Regions from separate parts of the Micromonospora sp. A202 genome, predicted to be linked through region 1. Evidence: riboswitches for the same ligand, from Rfam matches in the RefSeq annotation. Region 1 holds a riboswitch; the other holds the start of a gene.
The links. A riboswitch is a leader RNA that binds a small molecule or an ion and turns the genes downstream of it on or off. The one in region 1 is predicted to bind cobalamin.
Positions count from the first base shown of each region.

Region 1 (4,186 bases):
TACCGGGAGCTGACGCAGGGCCTGCACCAGCGAGGCGCGGCGCTCCCCGGCGAGGACGGCGCCGACCGCCCCGTCCTCGGCGATCTCGGACGTCGGGTCCGCCGCCGCGGCCCGCAGGACGAGCCCGTCCCGCCGGCCGCGGGACCGGTGCAGGTTGCGGGTCTCGTTGGCGACGATCGCGAGCAGCCACGATCGGAAGGACGACTCGCCCCGGTAACGGGACAGCTTGCGGTACGCCTTCACGAACGCCTCCTGGATGACGTCCTCGGAGTCCGATCCCGCGCCGAGCAGCACCGCCGTCCGGTGTGCGGACGCGGTGTGCCGGGCGACCAGGAGGTCGTACGCCTCCAGGTCACCGGCCCGAGCGCGGGTGACGAGAGCGTCGTCGTCCAGGGGGAGGCCTCCGTTCGGATCACACTCATGACACCGCCTACGCCACGGTGGTTCCACCCGTCCCTTTTGACGCGGGTCAGCTGTCTCCCATCCGGCGTGCAGCGTATTGCCAGGATTCGGTGCTGCACTGGAGGGGCGTCGAGGAGAGGGGCTGGTCATGAGCTGGTTCAACCGCCGGTCACGGGGTGCCGAGGCGACCCCGACGAAGCTGGACCGGGAGGCGACCCGCGAGGATCTCGCGGCGCTGGAGGAGTTCGTCGCCAGCCGGCGGGGGGTGGAGTTCTACCTGGAGCCGGAGACGACCGCGACGGACACCACGGTGGTGGCGATCGCCCACGACGGCGAGTGGATCCGTCGTCGTACCGGCACACCGCGGGCGGCGGGGTCCATCGCCCGCGAGCACGCGGTGCCGCTGTACGAGGCGGCGCGCACCGGATACCCGGAACGGATGCGCACCTGGAGCCGGGCCCACCCGGAACGGCACGCCCGCTGAGGCTCGTCTGTTCAGGCGGCCTCGACGGCTGAGCGGGCCTGCTCAAGCGTCATCGGCTCGGCGTCGATCATCACACTGCCGCGCTCGTCGGCCACGACGGCGACGCCGGCCTGGACCACCTCCGGGTCCGAATCGCCCGGGCAGAACCAGACACGGCCGGCGAGGTGGTGGAATCGCATGGCGACGATGGTGATCCTCCCGTGATTGATCGCGGACGCTGCTCCGGTGGTCGCCGATCCTAGGTGAGGGTGCCGCATGCCACCGCACCCTCGGACGATCGGCGCAGGCCAGGGTAGGTGCTACCTCCCTTTGCTCTGCTTACCTATCTGCACCAGACACGGAGCGTCACTGGTGCCTATAGGTAAGCAGAGCAAAGGAGGGCTGGCATTGATTCGGGGCTTTGCAACGTGACGGTTCGAGGGCAGACAAGTCGGCGAATCTCGATGAGGGGCGCCAGTTCGGCGGGCTGGGCCAGCGTTGACCGGCGGCGCGGCGGTGTGGCAGCATTCGCGGCCTGACGGCAGTGAAGGAAGTCGGTGCGATTCCGACGCGGTCCCGCCACTGTCACCGGGGAGCGATCCCCCCTCGTGAGTCACGGCCGTGTGTCTGCGGTTGGAAGGCCGGGGGAGAGCGTCGATCCGGAAGCCAGGATACTTCGGCCGTCGGGACGTACCCCAGGGCGTGGACACCCGAGGAGGACCCGATGACGCATGGCGTCTCATTAATCGACGAGCATCGTGATGACCCGCATCGCGGGCGCCGCACCGCACCCACGACCGGCCGGACCAGCATGCTCCGGGCCGGCCTCGTCGGCGTGCTCCAGGTCGCCCGCGTCGGCCACCGGCCCCGCTGAGCTGAGCGCCCGGCGCTGAACGGCCCCGACGCCCGCGTCGCCAAGCCGATCGCGCCGTCGTGCTGGCTGACGCCGCACCCACCCGCTTCGTCCAGGTCGCCTCCGTGGCGGCCAGGGCGTCACTCTCCGGAGCCTGCCGTGCGCATCCTGCTGCTCTCCACCGCCGACACCGATCTGCTGGCCGCCCGCGCCAGCGGCGCCGACTACCGGCTGGCCAACCCCGCCCGGGTCGCCGCCGACGAGGTGCCCGCCCTGCTCGAAGGGGTCGACCTCGTCGTCGTACGCCTGCTCGGCGGCCGACAGGCCTGGCCGGACGGCCTCGCCGCGGTGCTCGCCACCGGCGTGCCGACGGTCGCGCTGGGCGGCGAGACGCTGCCCGACGCGGAGCTGATGGCCATCTCCACAGTGCCGTCCGGGGTCGTCACCCAGGCTCTGGCGTACCTGGTCGAGGGTGGGCCGGACAACCTGGCGCAGCTGGCCCGGTTCCTCTCCGACACGGTGCTGCTCACCGGCGAGGGGTTCGCCCCGCCCGCACCCACCCCGGCATACGGCGTGCACGGCGAACACCCCGCAGACCCGGACCGGCCCACGGTGGGAATCGTCTTCTACCGGGCGCACGCGCTCGCCGGCAACACCGGTTTCGTCGACGTCCTCGCGGACGCGGTCCACAAAGCCGGCGGCAACCCGCTGCCGATCTTCTGCGGCTCGCTGCGGGGCCTGACCACGGGCGCGGGGCCGCTCGGGCTCTTCGCCCGCTGCGACGCGCTGCTGGTCACCGTGCTCGCGGCCGGTGGCGCGGTCGCCGCGGACGCGTCCGGGGGCGGCGACGAGGACGCCTGGGACGTGGGCGCCCTGGCCGCCCTGGACGTGCCGATCATCCAGGCGCTCTGCCTGACCAGCACCCGTGAGCAGTGGGCCGGCAGCGACGCCGGACTGTCCCCGTTGGACGCGGCGATGCAGGTGGCCATCCCCGAGTTCGACGGCCGGATCGTCAGCGTGCCGTTCTCGTTCAAGCGGATCGACGCCGACGGGCTCTCGGTCTATGCCGCCGACGCCGAGCGGGCCGCCCGGGTCGCCGGGATCGCCGTGCGCCACGCCCGGCTGCGGTACGTGCCCAACGCCGACAAGCGGGTCGCCGTCGTCCTCAGCTCGTACCCCACCAAGCACTCACGGGTCGGCAACGCCGTCGGGCTGGACACCCCGGTCTCGGCGGTCCGCCTGTTCGCCGCACTCGCCGAGGCGGGTTACGACCTGGGTGACGCTCCACCGCCCGAGGACGGCGACGCGCTGATCCACGCGCTGATCGCCGCCGGCGGTCACGACGTGGAGTGGCTCACCCCGGAGCAGTTGGCCGCCGCCGAGGCCCGGATACCGGGGCCGACGTACCGGCGCTGGTTCGATCAGGTCCCGACCGAGCTGCGCGAACGGATGCGGGAACACTGGGGTGAGCCGCCCGGCCAGCTCTACACCGAGAGCGGCGACGTCGTGCTCGCCGGGCTGCGCTTCGGCAACGTGGTGCTGCTGATCCAACCGCCGCGCGGTTTCGGGGAGAACCCGATCGCCATCTACCACGACCCGGACCTGCCGCCGAGTCACCACTATCTGGCCGCGTACCGCTGGCTGGCCGCGCCGGTCGCCGACGGCGGCTTCGGCGCGGACGCCGTGGTGCACCTGGGCAAGCACGGCACCCTCGAATGGCTGCCGGGCAAGGGCCTCGGTCTGGCCGCCGACTGCGCGCCCGACGCGGTCCTCGCCGACCTGCCGCTGGTCTACCCGTTCATCGTCAACGACCCCGGTGAGGGCACCCAGGCCAAGCGCCGGGCGCACGCCGTGGTGATCGACCACCTGGTGCCGCCGATGGCCCGCGCCGAGACGTACGGCGACCTGGCCAAACTGGAGCAACTGCTCGACGAGTACGCCACAGTGCAGGCCCTCGACCCGGCGAAGGTGCCCACCGTGCGGGCGCAGATCTGGGACCTCGTACGCGCCGCCGAGCTGCACCACGACCTGCACGCCGAGGCGATGCCCGACGCGGACGACTTCGACGAGTTCGTGCTGCACCTGGACGGGTACCTCTGCGAGGTCAAGGACGTGCAGATCCGCGACGGTCTGCACATCCTCGCCGACGCGCCCACCGGCGAGCCCCGGGTCAACCTGGTCCTCGCGGTCCTGCGCGCCCCCCAGATCTGGGGTGGCGCCCGCGCCCTGCCCGGCCTGCGGCAGGCGCTCGCCGTCGCGTACTCCCTCGACGAGCAGGCGCTGCTCGCGGCGCCGGGTGAACGACTGACGGTGCCCACGGCGCTGACCGACGTGGTGGACGGGCCGGCCGGCACCGCCGCCGACGCCGTCGACCTGATCGAGGCCCTCGCCCGGCGGTTGGTCATCGGGATGGAGACGCTCGGCTGGGACGCCGAGGCCGTCGACGCGGTGGTGGCGGAGGTGACCGG
Region 1 is NZ_VFMP01000001.1:3,317,561-3,321,746, reverse strand. It holds gene FBZ33_RS15510 (RNA polymerase sigma factor) at 1-450, opposite strand, end outside; gene FBZ33_RS15505 (hypothetical protein) at 551-886, shown strand; gene FBZ33_RS32780 (hypothetical protein) at 898-1,065, opposite strand; cobalamin riboswitch at 1,413-1,542, shown strand; gene cobN (cobaltochelatase subunit CobN) at 1,878-4,186, shown strand, end outside.

Region 2 (4,186 bases), 720 kb from region 1:
CGGCGACGATCTCGTTGATGCTGGCCAGCCGACCGGTGTCCAACTGGCAGAAGTCGATGGCCCCGGCCTGGAACAGCTGCTTGAACATCACCCGGTTGTGACAGTGCTCGCCGGTGGCCACGCCGATGGGAGCGACAGCGCGGCGGACGGCCGCGTGGCCCAGGATGTCGTCGGGACTGGTCGGCTCCTCGATCCACAGGGGTGTGAACTGGGCGAGGGCCTTGACCCACTCGATGGCCTGACCGACGTCCCAGACCTGGTTGGCGTCGATCATCAGGTTGCGGTGCGGGCCGAGGATCTCCCGGGCGATCCCACAGCGGCGGATGTCGTCGTCGAGGTTGGCGCCCACCTTGAGCTTGACGTACCCGTAGCCGGCGTCCACCGCCTCCTGGCAGAGCCGGCGCAGCTTGTCGTCTCCGTAGCCGAGCCAGCCGGCCGAGGTGGTGTAGGCGGGGTAGCCGGTGCGGTCGAGCTCGGCGAGGCGGTCGGCCCTGGTGCTCTCCTTGGCCCGCAGGATGGCCAGTGCCTCGTCCCGGGTCAGCGCGTCGGACAGGTAGCGCAGGTCCGCGATGTCGACGAGTTGCTCGGGGGACATGTCGACGAGCAGTCGCCACAGCGGCTTCCCGGCGAGCCGGGCGACCAGGTCCCATGAGGCGTTCAACACGGCGGCGAGGGACAGGTGGACGACGCCCTTCTCCGGCCCGAGCCACCGCAGTTGGCTGTCGGAGGTGAGGAGTCGGTAGACCGCGCCCATGTCCGAGGCCATCGTCGCCACGTCCAGGCCGACCAGAAGCTGCGCCTGGTGCACCGCGGCCGCGGCGACGATGTCGTTGCCTCGACCGATGGTGAAGGTCAGCCCGTGACCCGCGAGCGGCACGCCCACGCTGTCGACACCGTCGGTGTGCAGGATGACGTACGCCGCCGAGTAGTCGCCGTCCTTGTTCATGGCGTCGGACCCGTCGGCGGTCAGTGAGGTGGGAAAACGGACGTCCTCGACGGTGACGGCGGTGATCTGCGGCATGCGCTCCTCGCCCGGCTAGGCAAAAGATCGGATGATCACCCGGAGTATACGGAGGGCGGTTCTGGCGCGTCAACGACCTTGATCCACCCTGAAGGACGGACATCCACCGTCTCGGGGCCGTCGAACCTGGTCAATGTCCAAACCAGATCCACTGTGCCCATTGGCGCGATACATCAAATCTTTGCCGGGGTCGGCGGCTCGTGGGTCGCGTCGTGCCGTCAGTCGCACCGCCTGCGGCTGCTGCTGCCATCGACGCGCCTCGCCGGCCGGGACGAACCCGCCCCGGTGTGGCTGGTGATCACCGTCACCGGCCCGGCCGCGACACGCCGGGACCGACATGTGGGGTGTGACAACGCCTGCATCCCTATATATGGTGTCGAGCGCAGCTGGTTCGACCGCTCATCCGGTGCGGTCGAGGCAAGAGGGAACCCGGTGGAAATCCGGGACTGTCCCGCAGCGGTGAGTGGGAACGACCGCCGTCATCAGCACTGGGCCACCAAGTGGCCTGGGAAGCGACGGCCAGTAGGAGACCGGCCAGCCCGGTTGTGCCCACGAGTCCGAAGACCTGCCAGCGCGCCGCGTACCCGCACCCGGGTGGGCGGCGGTCCGAGGCCGCGTGGGACGGCTGACGCCACCTGACCCACGCCGTGCCGGCGTGGCGTCCGTCGGTGTCTGTCTCCTCGCGTCCGGACCACCAGGTCTCGAACTCCGAGGAGCGAGTGGTGACAGTCACCGAGATAGTCCCGGTTAGCGGCGACGCGACAGTGCGGCGGACGCCGATGCAGGTCCGCAAGCGCAACGGCGCCACCGAACCCGTGGACGTGAACAAGATCGTCCGGGCGGTCGAGCGGTGGGCCGACGACCTGACCGACGTCGACCCGATGCGCGTCGCCACCCGCACCATCAGCGGCCTGTACGACGGCGCGACGACGGCCGAGCTGGACCGGCTGTCCATCCAGACCGCAGCCGAGATGATCGGCGAGGAGCCGCAGTACTCACGCCTCGCCGCCCGGCTGCTGGCCGGTTACGTCGACAAGGAGGTGCGTCGGCAGGGCATCACCTCGTTCAGCGCGGCGATCCGGGTCGGCCACGCCGAGGGCCTGATCGGAGACGACACCGCCGCGTTCGTCGCCGCACACGCCACGATGCTCGACGCCGCCGTCGACCCGGACGGTGACCGGCGATTCGAGTACTTCGGCCTGCGTACGGTGGCCGACCGGTACCTGCTGCGCCACCCCACCAGCAGGCTGTTGCTGGAGACCCCGCAGTACTGGCTGCTGCGGGTGGCCTGTGGGCTGTCCACCATGCCCGACGAGGCGACCGGTTTCTACCGGCTGATGTCCAGCCTGGCCTACCTGCCCAGCTCGCCGACGCTGTTCAACTCCGGAACCCGGCACACCCAGATGTCCTCCTGCTATCTGGTCGACTCCCCGCTCGACGAGTTGGACTCGATCTACCAGCGGTACGCCCAGGTCGCCAACCTGTCCAAGTTCGCCGGGGGCATCGGCATCGCGTACTCCCGGGTCCGGTCCCGGGGCGCGCTGATCCGCGGCACCAACGGGCAGTCCAACGGGATCGTGCCGTGGCTGCGCACGTTGGACGCGAGCGTCGCCGCGGTCAACCAGGGTGGGCGGCGCAAGGGCGCGGCCTGCGTCTACCTGGAGCCGTGGCACCCGGACGTCGAGGAGTTCCTGCAACTGCGCGACAACACCGGCGAGGATGCCCGACGCACCCACAACCTGAACCTCGCCAACTGGGTCCCCGACGAGTTCATGCGCCGGGTCGAGGCCGACGAGATGTGGTCGCTGTTCGACCCGCACGAGGTGCCCGAGCTGCCCGACCTGTGGGGTGAGCGGTTCGACGCCGCGTACCGCGAGGCCGAGGCGCAGGGCCGCTACGTGCGGCAGGTCCCGGCGCGGGAGCTGTACGGGAAGATGATGCGGACCCTGGCCCAGACCGGCAACGGGTGGATGACCTTCAAGGACGCCGCCAACCGGTTGTGCAACCAGACCGCCGAGCCGGGCAACGTGGTGCACCTGTCTAACCTCTGCACCGAGATCGTCGAGGTGTCCAGCGACGCCGAGACGGCCGTGTGCAACCTCGGTTCGGTGAACCTCGCCGCCCACCTCACCGACGGTGGCATCGACTGGGAGCGGCTGCGCGCCACGGTCCGTACCGCTGTGACGTTCCTGGACCGGGTCATCGACATCAACTACTACCCGACCTCGCAGGCGGCGGCGAGCAACCCCCGCTGGCGGCCGGTCGGGCTCGGGCTGATGGGCCTTCAGGACGTGTTCTTCGCGCTGCGGCTGCCGTTCGACTCGCCGGCCGCGCGGGAGCTGTCCACCCGGGTCAGCGAGGAGCTGTACCTGACCGCGTTGGAGACCTCGGCTGACCTGGCGCGTCGCTTCGGCGCGCATCCGACCTTCGCGCAGACCCGGGCCGCGCGGGGTCAGTTGCAGCCCGACCTGTGGGGCGTCGAGGGTACGCAGGCCGCGCGCTGGGACGCGCTGCGCGAGCGGGTCGAGGCGTACGGGCTGCGCAACTCACTGTTGGTGGCGGTCGCGCCGACCGCGACCATCGCCTCGATCGCCGGGTGCTACGAGTGCATCGAGCCGCAGGTGTCGAACCTGTTCAAGCGCGAGACCCTGTCGGGGGAGTTCCTGCAGGTCAACACCGCTCTGGTACGCGAGCTGAAGGCCCGTGGTCTGTGGACCGAGCGGATCCGGTCGGCGATCAAGCGGGCCGAGGGGTCGGTGCAGGACATCGCCGAGCTGCCGGCCGGCGTACGGGAGTTGTTCCGCACCGCGTGGGAGCTGCCGCAGCGGGCCCTGATCGACCTGGCAGCGGCCCGTGCCCCGTTCATCGACCAGTCCCAGTCGCTGAACCTGTTCCTGGCCGCACCGACCATCGGCAAGCTGTCCTCGATGTACCTGTACGCCTGGAAGGCCGGGCTGAAGACCACCTACTACCTGCGCTCCCGCCCCGCCACGCGGATCCAGCAGGCCACCGTCAGCGCCGTCGCACCCGTCGCACCCGCCTCGGGCGACGCGGAGGCGCTGGCCTGCTCGCTGGAGAACCCCGAGTCGTGCGAGGCCTGTCAGTGACCGCCGCCGACACCCGCACCACCGACACGAGGACCACGCACATGCTGCTCGACCCCGG
Region 2 is NZ_VFMP01000001.1:2,598,047-2,602,232, forward strand. It holds gene FBZ33_RS11955 (enolase C-terminal domain-like protein) at 1-1,021, opposite strand, end outside; cobalamin riboswitch at 1,392-1,609, shown strand; gene FBZ33_RS11960 (ribonucleoside-diphosphate reductase subunit alpha) at 1,801-4,128, shown strand; gene FBZ33_RS11965 (ribonucleotide-diphosphate reductase subunit beta) at 4,170-4,186, shown strand, end outside.
Region 2: linked by a shared signal. The riboswitch ahead of FBZ33_RS11960 (ribonucleoside-diphosphate reductase subunit alpha) and the one ahead of cobN (cobaltochelatase subunit CobN) in region 1 are both predicted to bind cobalamin.